Regions from separate parts of the Lactiplantibacillus sp. 30.2.29 genome, predicted to be linked through region 3. Evidence: predicted binding sites of a transcription regulator. Region 3 holds the regulator's gene; each other region holds the start of a gene.

Region 1 (4,985 bases), on a different contig from region 3:
GTACTTCGACTTTTCAAAGTTAACGAAAGTTTCGTGGCGTTCACGAGCGATTTCGTTAGAAGCTTTCAGTGTCCAGTAGTTTAAGAGTAGGAAGTAGATGTTCGTGAAGTCGACAGCTTCCTTGCTCCCATATTCCATATGGTTCTTGGCGAAGTAGGCGTGCAGCCCCATCGCACCCAAACCAATCGTATGAGCCTGATGGTTTCCTTTTTGAATCGAAGGCACAACGTCGACGTTGGAGTGGTCAGTGACAAACGTCAAGGCCCGCACCATCGCTTCAACGGAGTGACCAAAGTCAGGGGAAGCCATTAAGTTAACGATATTCGTTGAACCCAGGTTACAGCTGATATCGGTACCGAGTTTTTCATATTGTTGTTGATCGTTGATCAGTGATGGTGTTTGGACCTGCATCACTTCAGAACATAAGTTACTCATGACGATTTTGCCATCGATTGGATTGTCGCGGTTAGCCGTGTCCACGTTGACGACGTATGGGTAACCAGATTCTTGTTGTAACTTACTGATTTCATTTTCAAGGTCACGTGCCTTGATCTTAGTCTTACGGATGTTCGGGTTTTGGACCATGTTGTCGTATTCCTTAGTGATATCGACGTATGAGAATGGGACCCCATATTCACGTTCGACCCCGTAAGGACTAAATAGGTACATGTCAGCGTCCGCCTTGATTAGTTCATAGAACTTATCAGGAACGGTCACACCGAGTGACAACGTCTTTAACCGAATCTTTTCATCGGCATTTTCCTTCTTAGCAGAGAGGAAAGAAATGATGTCTGGATGGAAGACACTGAGGTAAACGACCCCGGCACCTTGGCGTTGTCCTAATTGATTGGAGTATGAAAAACTATCTTCCAATAACTTCATGACTGGAACGACACCACTAGCAGCGCCATCGATATGCTTGATGGGATCGCCGGCACCGCGCAAGTTGCTGAGGTTGATACCGACCCCGCCACCGATTCGTGATAATTGGAGTGCGGAGTTGATGGTCCGGCCAATTGAGTTCATGTCATCCGTCGACTGAATCAAGAAGCAAGAAATCAATTCGCCCCGCCGCGCACGACCAGCGTTTAAGAAGCTCGGTGTTGCCGGTTGGTAACGTTGATGAATGATTTCGTCAGCCAAATCCATGGCAAGACCTTCGTCACCGTCCGCAAAGTAGAGGGCGTTCATTGCGACCCGGTCGATGAAGTTTTCCAAGTAGTAGTCGCCATCGTCAGTCTTTAACGCGTATTGGGCGTAAAACTTGTAGGCGGCCATAAATGTCTTGAAATGGAAATCTTGGGACCGCAAGTAATCGTAAAGCTTTTCAATGAAGCTAAAATCATATTTGTCGATGGCAGGGGTTTCCAAATAGTCGTGTTCACGTAAGTAGTCAAACCGGGCTTTGAGACTATCAAAGGTCATCGTGTTGGGCTTAACGTTTTGTTCAAGGAAGGCCGCGAGTGCATCTTGGTCTTTATTGAGTGGAATCTGATTATTAACGGGAATATTGATCTCATTATTCAAGTCATAATACGTGACGTCTTTTAAATCTTTTAAGGTCATAAGGAATCCTCTTTCTACAATATAATAATAGTGACTGGCAAAATCGACGACCCACAATCATCGTCCAACTGATTGTGGGTCGTTCATGATATTTTGTAAGACAAACCAGCTATGTAACCACGCAAAAAAGCGCGGGTAAACTAGACAGCTAATTGTTTTAAAGCATCGGGACGGAAGCCAGAAATACTGTCTTCGCCATTGATCTCAACAACGGGAACTGCTTGGAAGCCTTGATCTTTCAAGTAATCCACGTATTCAGGATTCGTGTTGATATTCTTTTCTTCAAAGGCGATATTGTGCGCAGTGAGGAACTTCTTAGTCATCTTGCATTGCATGCAGTTGTTTTTAGTAAATACGGTAACTTTTTTCATCTTTCATCATCCTAACTCGTTTTTCTGATAAATTTAGTATACAACATGTGGTGAAAAAAACAATCAAAAAACACAACATCTAGGGTGTGGTAAAAATCACAAACCCCAGATGTTGTGTCAGTGTCAGCCTTTAACCGACGAAAAGTTTTTTTAAATTATTTGTGGTTCACTCGTTGAATCAGTTATCATAGATATAGACCAGAAATTCAGAGGAAAATAAATATGACCAACTATTATTATACACACAATCCGGATATTGTGCATGATGAAAAGCAGTGGAATTTTGAAATTTTTAATCACCAATTTAAATTTACAACGGACAACGGCGTCTTCTCTAAGCGGACCGTCGATTACGGCTCGCGGACGCTACTAGCGGCCTTTGACGCTACCGATTTACCGGATGGGCCGATTCTTGATTTGGGGACCGGCTACGGGCCAATCGGGATGGCGTTAGCGTATCAGTCGCCAGAACGGACTGTCGATATGGTCGACGTCAACGAATTAGCATTGAGTCTGGCGCGAAAAAATGTCGCCTTAAATGGGATCACCAACGTTAATATTTTTACGTCGGATGTCTATGAGCAGGTTACGGCGACCAACTATGCGGCCATTGTGACGAACCCGCCAGTGCGCGCGGGCAAGGCCGTCGTTGATGCAATGTTGAGCGGGGCTAGTTCAAGACTCGCTGTGGGCGGAACCCTGACCGTTGTCTTACAGAAGAAGCAGGGGGCGCCCTCTGCGAAGAAGTTGATGCAGGCCACTTTTGGTAATTGTCAGATTATTAAAAAGGATAAAGGCTACTATATATTGCAGAGTGTAAAGGAGGGATAGTCGTGGCAGAACCAACAGCGGAAGACTGGATGCAAGAAGCGTTGCATGAAGCGCGGATGGCTTACCTGATTGGTGAAGTCCCAATTGGTGCCGTGATCGTGCACCAGGGTGAAATCATTGGCCGCGGCCATAACTTGCGGGAGCATGGTCAAGATGCCACGATGCATGCTGAAATCATTGCGATTCAAGAAGCTTGCGAGTATTTGCATAGTTGGCGTCTAGAAGACTGCCAACTCTATGTGACTTTGGAGCCTTGCTTGATGTGCAGTGGCGCGATCATCAATGCCCGAGTACCAGAACTTTACTTTGGTGCGCGGGATCCGAAAGCCGGCGCCGTCCGTAGTTTGTATCAAGTCATGGATGATACGCGTTTGAATCATCAGGTGACGGTCCATGAGCGCATTCTAGCACGGCCAGCGGGTGAGATGCTGGAAAACTTCTTCCGTGACATTCGGAAACGCAAGAAAGCGGCGAAGAAAGCTCGCCGAGCAGCTGCCGAAAAAAATTAAGCGGATGGCTGGTAATTATCAGAAAAATCATGTATTATAGTATTTGCCGCAAGGCCAAAAGGCAAGGGTGGATTTACGAATCGTGTCAGGTCCGGAAGGAAGCAGCACTAAGTTTGCTTCATCTTGTGCCTTTTGTTTTTATGAAATGTAACAGCTCTTAGCCATTCGGTTGAGAGCTTTTTATTTAACCTAACTGGCTTTTACGGCCGATGCTTGGATGACGACTTGTCGTGCACACTGAGTTGAGGTCGCATTCACATACAGATGGTATTAATATAGTAATGTAACATTCGTTGTGTCGGTGATTGTTCAGCATTAACGCTGATTAAAACGTGCCAGTTGGTGGATTCTTGTTCGTCAGCCGGTATGCGCCTTAGTCCGACTTCTTGAGCCGACTGACGAACCACAAGCCAATGATTTTTTAATAACAAAACATAAATATGACTGATGTAAGAAAGGAAGAATCGCATGTATCGGGCACTATATCGGGTTTGGCGTCCCCAACGCTTTGATGAAATCGTCGGGCAACAAATGATTACCCAGACGTTAAAAAATGCCATTATGACCCACCAGACGAGCCATGCGTATCTGTTTACAGGTCCCCGGGGAACTGGGAAGACGTCGGCAGCTAAAATCTTTGCGAAGGCCATCAACTGTCACCATCTGGTTGACGGGGAGCCGTGCAATGAATGTGAGACGTGTACGGCGATCACCAAGGGGCAGTTGAACGATGTCATCGAAATCGATGCTGCTTCCAATAACGGGGTCGAAGAAATTCGTGATATCCGTGATAAGGCCAAGTACGCACCAACCCAGGCGGATTATAAAGTCTATATTATTGATGAAGTCCACATGTTGTCGACCGGGGCGTTCAACGCACTGTTGAAGACGTTGGAAGAACCGCCGGCAAACGTCATCTTCATTTTAGCCACTACCGAACCACATAAGATTCCGTTAACGATTATTTCGCGGACCCAGCGTTTTGACTTTCGGCGGATCACGGCCAAGGATAGTTATGATCGAATGGTCTACATCCTGAATGAAAAAGACGTGACCTACGATGAAAAAGCGCTGCGTGTGATTGCGGCGGCCGCTGAAGGTGGGATGCGGGATGCATTGAGTATCTTAGACCAAGTGATTTCCTTCGGGGATAATACGGTCACCTTAGATGATGCGTTGATGGTCACGGGGAGTGTCACCAAGCAGTTACTTGCCAATTATGTGACGCAGGTGACGCACCACGAGACCAAGCCGGCCTTGGAGACGATGCGCGAAATCTTACAAGAAGGTAAAGATGCGAACCGCTTCATCGAAGATTTGATTAGTTATACGCGAGACGTGTTACTCTATCAACAGGCCCCTGAAATGGTCGACAGTGTGGCCATGGGTGAAGATGATCAACAGTTTGAGGCTTTTGCCAAGGAAATCGACGCCGAAGTCTTGTATCAGATGGTCAAAACACTGAATGATATTCAGCAGCAGATGCGGTTCACGACGCATCCCGACGTTTACTTGGAAGTTCTGACGGTCAAACTCGCGCAGTTGGATGGTCAAACGGCAACTGCTCAGCCAGCGACAACTACCGCGGCCGTCAATCCAGAAGATCCAACAGTGCACAAGCTCGCACAACAAGTTGAACAACTGCAAAATGAAGTTAAAACGTTGCGAACGCAAGGTGGTGGGAATACTAAACCTGCGCCAGCGAAAC
Region 2 (4,985 bases), on a different contig from region 3:
GCGGCGACATTATAACAACCGGGACAATGAAAGGGACAGCCACTCAGATAGAGACTGCAGCGGACCCCTTCCCCATCAACAAAGTTAAATGCCTTGTAATCAGCAACATATTGTTCACTTAAGTCCTTTGCCAGCCATTCTTTGGGCATCGGATTGTTTGGTCCTTTCGTAGCGCGCGGCATTTTTAATCATCTCCGGAGACATATTTTTAGCACGGGACGCGATCTCAACGTGACGACCATGAACCATTGGCCGTTGTTGTGGGTTACCGAGGTAGCCACACGTCCGTTTGACCACATCACAATATTTCGGGTCATGGTTGCCACATTCGGGACACACGAACCCACGGGCAGTTGCCTTAAATTCACCCTTGAACCCACACTTGAAACATTGGTCGATGGAAGTGTTGGTCCCGAGGTAACCGACGTGGTCATAGGCCCAATCCCAGACTGCTTCTAGGGCCTTAGGATTCTGCGTCAGATTTGGATATTCACAATAATGAATGAAGCCACCCGAGGCGTACTTCGGGAAGCGTTCTTCTAGCGTCAGCTTATCAAACGGGGTCGGGTGTTTGCGGACGTCATAGTGGAAACTATTCGTGTAGTATTCCTTATCCGTAATATCCGCGACCCGGCCGAACTTGGCAATATCGTCGCGACAGAAGGTATCGGTCAACGATTCAGCTGGCGTAGAATACAAGCTGTAATGGTAGCCACTTTCAGCCGCCCACTTAGCACACTTGTCACGTAAGGCCTTGACGACCGTCTCGGCAAACTCGCGAGCATGCGTATCATTTTCCCAGTCAGGACCGAAGAATGTCGTGCAGACTTCATAAATCCCGATATAACCGAGAGAAATCGTCGCCCGTTGATTCTTGAAGAGTTCGTCAACGTTACCACCGGCTGGCAACCGTTTGCCAAATGCTCCGTACATGTACAGTAACGGTGCGTTTTCCGGCTTAGCCTGCTTCGTCCGTTCGATTCGGTAAGCTAGCGCTTCATGACAAGTCTGCATCCGCTCTTCAAAAATCTCCCAGAACAGCTGTTGATCTCCATGAGCAGCGAGTGCGATGCGTGGCAAGTTGACCGTTACCACGCCCAAGTTCATCCGACCAGAGTTGACTTCCACCCCGTTCTCGTCACGCCAGCCTTGCAAGAAGGAACGGCAGCCCATCGGTGTCTTGAAGCTCCCAGTCAATTCCTTGATTTTGTCATACATCAACAAATCTGGATACATCCGCTTCGTCGAACATTCGATGGCCAGTTCCTTAATATCATAATTCGGGTCGTTGGGACTGAGATTCAGGCCGCGCTTCATCGTAAAGATTAATTTGGGAAAGATTGCGGTCCGATGTTCCTTACCGAGACCCTTGATTCGAATCTGGAGAATCGCCTTTTGAATCTCGCGTTCGATCCAGCTCGTCCCTAAACCAAAGTTAACGGTCGTAAACGGCGTCTGCCCTTGTGATGAATATAATGTATTGATTTCATATTCCAAGGCCTGCATTGCATCGTAGATATCCTTTTTCGTCTTGGCCTTAGCATAGGCTTCGCGCTGGTCTTCAGCGACCCACTTTTCAGCATCCGCCAAGTGTTTTTGATAATTAATGGCCGCATAGGGGGCTAACAACTGGTCGACCCGGTTGGCAGAACAACCACCGTATTGCAGCGACGCAACGTTGGCAATAATCTGGGCCATCTGGGCTGTAGCGGTTTGAATCGACCGTGGCGAGGCAACTTCCGCATTACCAATCTTATAGCCGTGCTTGAACATGCCGTCAAAGTCAATCAGACAGCAGTTCGTTTCAGGCGTGACCGGTGAATAATCGAGGTCATGCCAGTGAATATCACCACGTAAATGGGCCTTAGCGACTAGATCTGGCAACATCTTCAGACCTAGTGCCCGACTAGCAGCGCCGGCTTCCAAATCACGTTGGGTATTAAAAATCGTACTATCTTTATTTGCATTTTCATGCACAACGCTGGCATCGCGTTCGAATAATTTTTCAATCCGTCCCTGCACATTCGTTGCCGCCGCAAAGCGTTCTTGTTCAGCATCAAAGTAGTCTTGATAAGCTTGGGCCGCTTGAGTCAAGCCCTGAGCATTCAAGATCTGCATCAGTGTCGTCCGGAGTTCCCGGGTGTCAATGCCGTCCGCATCCCGATAATAAGCGACTAGGGCTTGCTTAACGACGCGCACCTCATCCTCAGTCGTTAATAACTGGTGTAAGACAAAGTCTAATTTATAGGGGTGAAACTTGGTTTGTGCTCCGCCCCGTTTCGTGACCGGTAGTGGCCGTAATTCGTCTAAAATATCCTTAGTTGTCGTTGTCAGCATCTTACATTCCCCACTTTTCAAAGTCATCAAGTCCATACAATTGATAGTACGTTCCGTTTGAATCAATACTATATATAGTAGCTCATTTTATTAAAAATGCCTATGGCTCAAATCGCCTGATAAATACAGTTGCGTACAGCAAGACTCACTAGCCATCGAATTGGCGTAGTTTTGGAATATTTTAAAATTATTTTCTGTATCAGTTTACACTTTCATTGTGAATATTTAGTCAATATTCTTAACCTTCAATCGAACGCCCGTCTTAGTGGCTTTCACGTTTTTTCATGACCAAAAACGGTCGAGATCATTCGCCGCCAATTAAGCACAATACAATCAAATCGCTTAAAATTAATTATTTCACGATGAGTATGACAATTTAGTTTAAATAAGATGACATATTCGCTATAATGGTGAATAAGCCCTACAGGGGAAAATGGGCATTTGGAGGAGAGAATAATTATGCAAAAAATTAGAGGCATAATTGTGGGATTACTGCTTAGCGGTCTACTCGCCGGGTGCCAATCAAAGACATCACCTACCGCTAAGCCGGTTCAACCAACAACGTCAACAGTCCATGCCGTGCAATCCGTCACGTCCCGCGACTTTTTAGGACGCTGGGTGAGCAAAGATCCCGCAACGAGCCTATATCTGAATACCGAACACCAGCTTGGCTTGTTTCAAGCCGGTAAATCACCTGCGCGCAACCATACTGATTTCAAGCTGGATGAGACGCAGCTGACTGTAAAAATCAAGCAGGCGACCGCCGTGCTAACACTCAATAATGCCAACAGTATGACGCTCGATTATCAGGGAACGGCGACAACCTTGGTCAAAGACCCGAACTGGCGACCGAATCGGAGTAAGATACCAACCACGACGACTCAGGCCTTAAAGACCAGCAGTCTCACGCCGACTTTTAAAGTTAATAATTAAGGACTTAGTACACCCCACGCAGACAGATTGCGTGGGGTGTTTTGAGCTCACACCTGCGAACGGCTTGCTTCTCGGTGAACCGCTCCCTATAATTGAACTAATAAACCCACGATATGGAGGAACTGATATGATTCGACCCATTGTTCACGACCCCGCCGCATTAAGTGTCCCCGCGACGATTGCCACCCCGGCCGACGCACCGGTCGTCACCGACTTACTGGAAACACTGGCCGCGCACACGGATAACTGCGTCGGCATGGCCGCCAACATGATTGGCGTCAACAAACAGATTATCGTTGTCCAACTAGGCCCATTTGCGATTGCAATGATCAATCCTAAAATTATTGACCACCATGGTGCTTACGAGACAACTGAAGGCTGCTTATCGTTATCAGGCGAACGGTCCACGCAACGTTATCATCAGATTACCGTGAAATATAAAGATCAACATTTCAAGCCCCAACAACAACGGTTCAACGACTTCACTGCTCAAATCATTCAACACGAATTGGACCACCTAGCGGGAAAACTAATTTAGTTCAGCTTACTGAACAAGCTGGCATTTCAGAGATAGGACTGGTATTATGACCACTTTAACTTATAACGACGACCCCGCGATTCCAGCATTTGCACAACAGCGGCGCCATCAAGCGCACCACGCACTCGGAACTGATATTGACCTGACTTTGTTCGGCAGTGATAGCGACCGTTATTTGACCGCCGCCTGCCAATTGATTGACCAGTATGAGGACCGGCTCACCGTTAATCGCACCGCTTCTGAAGTCATGGCGATCAACCATGCCGCCGGTCAGCATCCGGTTCAAGTCAGCGCGGCGACTTACAGCCTCGTCCACCAAGCCGTCGAACTCAGCCGCCAACACTTCGGCTTTAACGCCTTGATTGGACCTTTAGTGAAGCTCTGGCACATTGGCTTCGATAATGCACACGTTCCTGAACAAGCAGAGATCGACGCCCGTTTGGCCTTGATCGACCCGAATCAGGTTGTCTGTAACGACGCCGATTTGAGCGTGTTTTTGAAAGCGCCCGGCATGGAATTAGACCTCGGCGCGATTGCGAAGGGCTACATTGCCGACCGCATCCAGGATTACTGGGAAGCCTTCGGACAACGCGCTGGCATGATCAACCTGGGCGGCAACTTGCTGATGGTCGGCGATTCACCGCTACATGCGGATGGCAAGTGGCGCGTGGGGATCCAGGACCCAACGACTGACCGTGGTAATGCGATTGCCAGTATTACAATTGGCGCTTGCTCCGCTGTCACAAGTGGCATCTATGAGCGTCACCTCGAATTCAACGGCCAATCGTATCACCACATCCTCGACTCCAAGACCGGTTATCCCCGTCAAAACGACCTGGAAAGTGTCACGGTCTTTACGAAAGCTTCCATTGATGGTGAGATTGAAACGACCCGCCTCTTCTTTGCCGGACAACCCCTCCCTGGCTGGGCCGCCGACCGACCAGATATTTACGGGGCCATCTTTGTGACGAAACAACGCGAGATTCAAGTCGTCGGGCTGCCTGCCAGCAGCGTGACTTTATTGGATAAGCGATTTAAGTTGATTTAGGCCTGCCCTGACCTTGCAAGTCGTTGGCCACAGAATAAGCGTCCATCAATTGTCTCTTGTCAGCCGACTAGTATCCATAGCGTAGGCTTTTCATCGTCATGAGCTTGCTTGGCTAGACCAAAAAAACGC
Region 3 (4,985 bases):
CAAACGTGCGATTCCTGAGGATGATGACGTGTTCTTCAGTCATTTGGCACGAAAATTAGCGGCAATTGCTGATTTGAAACCACGCTTGTTGAAAGAACTCGCGGATAATGAGCAGGCCCAACTCTACGATGATATCGAAAAACCAATGGCGACGGTGCTCGCTCAGATGGAAATTGCCGGCATTACCGTTGATAGCAGTCGCTTGAAGGCGATGGGTAGTCAGTTTACGGAACGCCTGAGTGAGATCGAACAGACCATCTATCAAGAAGCCGGTGAAGAGTTCAATATCAATTCACCCAAGCAATTGGGTCACATTTTATTTGAAGAAATGAAGTTACCAGTCATTAAAAAGACGAAGACCGGTTACTCAACCGCCGTCGACGTGTTGGAAAAATTAGCACCAGAAGCACCAATCGTCGCGAATATCTTGCAGTATCGTCAAATTTCAAAGATTCAATCAACCTACGTGGTGGGCTTGCTGGATGCCATTCATTCCACAGACCAAAAAGTGCACACGCGTTATCTTCAAACGTTGACGCAAACAGGCCGCTTGTCCTCAGTTGACCCGAACTTGCAAAATATTCCTGTTCGGCTTGAAGAAGGGCGTAAGATTCGGCAAGCGTTTGTTCCGAGTCATGACGGTTGGCAGATTTTTTCATCTGATTATTCGCAAATTGAATTGCGGGTGCTCGCCCATATTACCGGTGATGAGAACATGCAAGCGGCCTTTAAGGAAGGCGACGACATTCATGCTGCCACGGCGATGCGAATCTTTAATTTGAAATCTGCTGAAGACGTGACACCTAATATTCGTCGGCAAGCCAAAGCGGTCAACTTCGGTATCGTTTACGGCATCAGTGACTATGGCTTGTCACAAAATATTGGTATCAGTCGTAAGCAAGCGCGCAGCTTTATTGACGCTTACTTCAAGGAATATCCAGGTGTCAAGCAGTACATGGATGATATTGTCAAATCGGCAAAGGAACAAGGCTACGTTGAGACAATTTCTCATCGTCGTCGCTATTTGCCAGACATTAATTCGAAGAGTTTCAACCAACGCTCGTTTGCCGAACGGACGGCCATGAACACGCCAATTCAAGGTAGTGCGGCCGATATTATCAAAATTGCGATGATCAAGATGCAAGCCGAGTTGAAAAAAGCTGGTTTGAAAGCAACCATGCTTTTACAAGTTCATGATGAATTGATTTTTGAAGCACCAAAGGAAGAGATTCCAGTTTTAGAAAAATTAGTACCAAGCGTGATGGATTCCGCCGTGAAGTTAGCCGTACCGTTGAAGGTCGAGAGTCACTACGGTGATACTTGGTACGATGCAAAATAGGGGGAACCACCATGCCTGAATTACCAGAAGTTGAAACGGTTCGTCGTGGGTTGAATCGGCTCGTTAAGGGTGCCACGATCGCTGATATTGACGTCTATTGGCCCAAAATCATCAATAATGACGTGGCTTTATTCAAACAACGGCTGATCAATCAGACGATTCAAACCATTGACCGGCGTGGCAAATATTTATTGTTCCGATTTAGTAACGGTTTAACGATGGTGTCACACCTACGCATGGAAGGTAAGTACAACGTCGTTCCGCGTGGTGAAGCGCGCGATAAGCATACGCACGTCGTCTTTCATTTAACGGATGACCGGGACTTGCTGTATAACGATACCCGTAAATTTGGGCGGATGACGTTGGTGCCGACTGGTGAGGAACTATCGGTGGCTGGACTACGCACAATTGGCCCGGAGCCGGTCGCTGACCAACTGACCTTGGCTTATCTGACTGCGACGCTTGAACATTCCAAGAAAATGATCAAGCCGCTCTTACTGGACCAGAGTAAGATTGCGGGCATCGGCAATATTTATGCGGATGAAACGTTGTGGATGAGCAAGATTCATCCGATGCGGCCAGCTAATTCGCTGACAGCCGATGAAATTGCAACGTTGCGCGACAATATTATTACCGAAATGGCATTAGCCATCAAAGGACACGGAACGACGGTACACTCGTTCTCAACGGCGTTTGGTGAGGCCGGTCAATTTCAGAATCACCTGCATGTCTATGGTCGTGAAGGCGAACCTTGTGAGCGGTGTGGCACGATGATTGAGAAGATCAAGGTCGCGCAGCGTGGGACACATTTCTGTCCCCTTGAACAACGATTGTAGGTGATCACCGTGACGAAATTAATCGGGTTGACCGGTGGAATTGCGACTGGAAAATCAACCGTTTCTAAGTTATTAGCGCAGTATTTACCTATCGTGGATGCTGACAAAATCGCCTGGGCGGTCGAAGGACCAGGACAACCCACGACGCAGAAAATCGCAGCTAAGTTTGGGCCGGACGCATTATTGGCGGATGGTTCACTCAATCGCCCATGGCTTGGTCAGTTAGTTTTTAATGATTCGGCCGCCTTGCAGGATTTGACGGCCATCACCAGTTTGCCGATTCAATATGCGATGTTTGAAGCCATCGTTGCGGCAGGCCAGTCGAATCCAACGGCGATTATTCTAGACGTGCCGTTACTCTATGAGAGTGGCTGGCAGAATGTCTGTGACCAGGTTGTCGTCGTGACTGCACCACCGGCCATCGTACTAAAACGCTTGATGGCGCGCAACCAGCTGTCAAAGCAAGCGGCCCAGGCACGGATTGCGAGTCAGCTGCCATTGGCGCAAAAGGCCGCGTGGGCGGACGTGGTGATTGATAACGGTTCAACCGTTGATAAAACTGAAGCCGCCGTGTTAAAATGGCTAGAAACTATGACTGTTTAATAAAAATAATTGTGACTTGTTACAAGGGGTGTGAAAGCTATGCAATGTCCACATTGTCATCATAATGGCTCCCGTGTGGTTGACAGTCGACCGACTGATGACGGTCGCGTCATCCGGCGTCGGCGGGAATGCGAAAACTGTGGTTTCCGATTTACGACGTTTGAACGGGTCGAAGCGACCCCGTTATTAGTGATCAAGAAAAATGGTGCCCGTGAAGAATTCAATCGTGAGAAGGTCTTACGAGGGATTATTCGCTCCGCCGAAAAACGCCCAGTCAGCATGGAAACCATGACTGGGGTCGTTGATGATGTTGAAAATAAAGTCCGGTCGCTGGGTGAAAATGAAATTTCCAGCCAGGTGATCGGTGAGTACGTGATGGAACAACTCGCGGATATTGATGAAATCTCTTATATTCGCTTCGCTAGTGTTTATCGCCAATTCAAGGATATGCACGTGTTCTTGAACGAACTCCAAGATATGATGGAACGTGACAAGGTCAAGTTGGCGAAACCGTCAGCGAAGACCGAGCACGCGCCAAAACGTAAAAAGGATTAGGTCAAAAGAATGGTGAACAAGATGCCAAATGAAGAACCATTGACGCCCAAATCAGGACTGGTGGTCCCACAAGCCCCAGCGTTGAGCGCCGCCCAGCAAGCAGTCTTAGCGGAGCTGTATTTACCACTAATTGGGCCACTGGCATATAGTTTGTATGCCGCGCTGCGAAGCTTACAAAGCAGTGAAAACGAACTGAGTAATCGTCGTAGTCATGCGGAATTGCTAGGAATTTTGAACGCCGATTTACCGACCGTATTGGCAGCACGTCGTAAACTAGAGGCGACGGGGCTGTTACGGAGTTATTACCAACAAGATGAGCTCGGCACTTTGTATATTTATCGCTTGCAGGCACCGCAACTAGCCTTACAATTCTTTGCAGATGACCTGTTAAGCGTTTTGCTGCTCGATACCGTTGGGGAATTACGCTACCAACAGCTGGCTAGTGATTTTGCCACGCAACCGGTGGATCTGACGGCGGCGAAGGACGTGACGGCTAATATCCTCGAGGTATTTCACGTTGATGGTCATAGAGTCACGACCACGCCACGCCCTGTCCAGCAGGTGCGGGCACAGCTGGCTGCCAATGAACCGGCTGAAGATCAATCACCAGTACTCAGTGATGATGACTTCGATTGGCAATTATTAGGTCAAATCTTGAAGCAAAACTACGTTGACTTGAAACAAGTGGCTAGTTCGCGCCAACTTATCGTTACGGAAAGCCGGGTTTACGGCATCAGTGAGATTGAGATGGCCAAGCTGATCAGTGAAGTTGCCAGTTTGACGACTGGACAATTTGACGAGAATCAGTTGAAACTGTTAATTGCACGCCGGTATGAGCGGCCAACTGCGCCAACTCGGACGACGACAAATGAAGCACCGGCCGATAAGTCGACTAAACCAACCACTACGGCGGCCAATTCTAGTAAGGCAACCCGGCAGCCAGCTTCAACGGCACGACTCTCTAAGGACGAACAACAATTGGTCGATGTTGCGAAGCAGGCCGCGCCGTACGATTTTTTGGCGGCGGTGAAGCAGGAAAAGCACGGCTTTGTGACAAGTGGTGAAAATCGGCTGGTCCATGATTTGATCAGTAGGGGCGTGTTACCGAACTCGGTCATCAACATCGTCATTTATTACTTGCTCCAAAACAGGGAGTTGGCTGCGCTCAATCGGAGTTTGATCGAGACGGTTGCCAATGACTGGCAACAACATGGCGTCAACACGCCAGAAGCGGCGCTGGCCTACTTGAAGCAACGTCAGCGGCCGAAGACCTCGACACCGCGGCGTAAGTCGAATGCCCGGCCAACCCGCAAAGAAGTGATGCCAAAATGGGCCCAGAAACAACAAACTGGCGAAGCTCAGTCGGACAAGCCCAACAAGCAACTGTCGGCAGAACAACGTCAACAATTAGCGGCACGACTCGCCAAGCTCGAGACAAATTCAGAAAAGGAGGACTAAAGCATGGAGAATATCTCAGAAACACTCCGGACGTTAATGAATCGCAAAAACTTGAATCATCGCTATGAGGCGTTAATGACGACCGTGTATCATGATCCAGATGTTCGTCAGTTTTTAGCCGCTCACCAGGATGAATTATCTGCGGATGCTTTGGAACGCTCTGGTGCCAAATTATATGAATTTTGCGAAGAAAA

What was found. Region 3 encodes NrdR, which represses ribonucleotide reductase genes. Its sites were predicted from a motif close to ACACNATATATNGTGT; they were not measured.
Region 1: the regulator NrdR is predicted to act here: its motif matches at 2,008-2,023, upstream of KGF65_RS09615 (redoxin NrdH).
Region 2: the regulator NrdR is predicted to act here: its motif matches at 2,403-2,418, upstream of nrdD (anaerobic ribonucleoside-triphosphate reductase).

The regions. Positions count from the first base shown of each region.
Region 1 is NZ_JAGYGU010000015.1:8,497-13,481, forward strand. It holds gene nrdE (class 1b ribonucleoside-diphosphate reductase subunit alpha) at 1-1,566, opposite strand, end outside; gene KGF65_RS09615 (redoxin NrdH) at 1,707-1,937, opposite strand; gene KGF65_RS09620 (class I SAM-dependent methyltransferase) at 2,160-2,768, shown strand; gene tadA (tRNA adenosine(34) deaminase TadA) at 2,771-3,277, shown strand; RNA gene ffs (signal recognition particle sRNA small type) at 3,325-3,422, shown strand; gene dnaX (DNA polymerase III subunit gamma/tau) at 3,746-4,985, shown strand, end outside.
Region 2 is NZ_JAGYGU010000021.1:33,142-38,126, forward strand. It holds gene nrdG (anaerobic ribonucleoside-triphosphate reductase activating protein) at 1-182, opposite strand, end outside; gene nrdD (anaerobic ribonucleoside-triphosphate reductase) at 115-2,337, opposite strand; gene KGF65_RS11820 (hypothetical protein) at 2,797-3,270, shown strand; gene KGF65_RS11825 (peptide deformylase) at 3,398-3,808, shown strand; gene KGF65_RS11830 (FAD:protein FMN transferase) at 3,855-4,856, shown strand.
Region 3 is NZ_JAGYGU010000017.1:4,429-9,413, reverse strand. It holds gene polA (DNA polymerase I) at 1-1,339, shown strand, start outside; gene mutM (DNA-formamidopyrimidine glycosylase) at 1,351-2,175, shown strand; gene coaE (dephospho-CoA kinase) at 2,185-2,778, shown strand; gene nrdR (transcriptional regulator NrdR) at 2,818-3,333, shown strand; gene KGF65_RS10440 (replication initiation and membrane attachment family protein) at 3,355-4,791, shown strand; gene dnaI (primosomal protein DnaI) at 4,795-4,985, shown strand, end outside.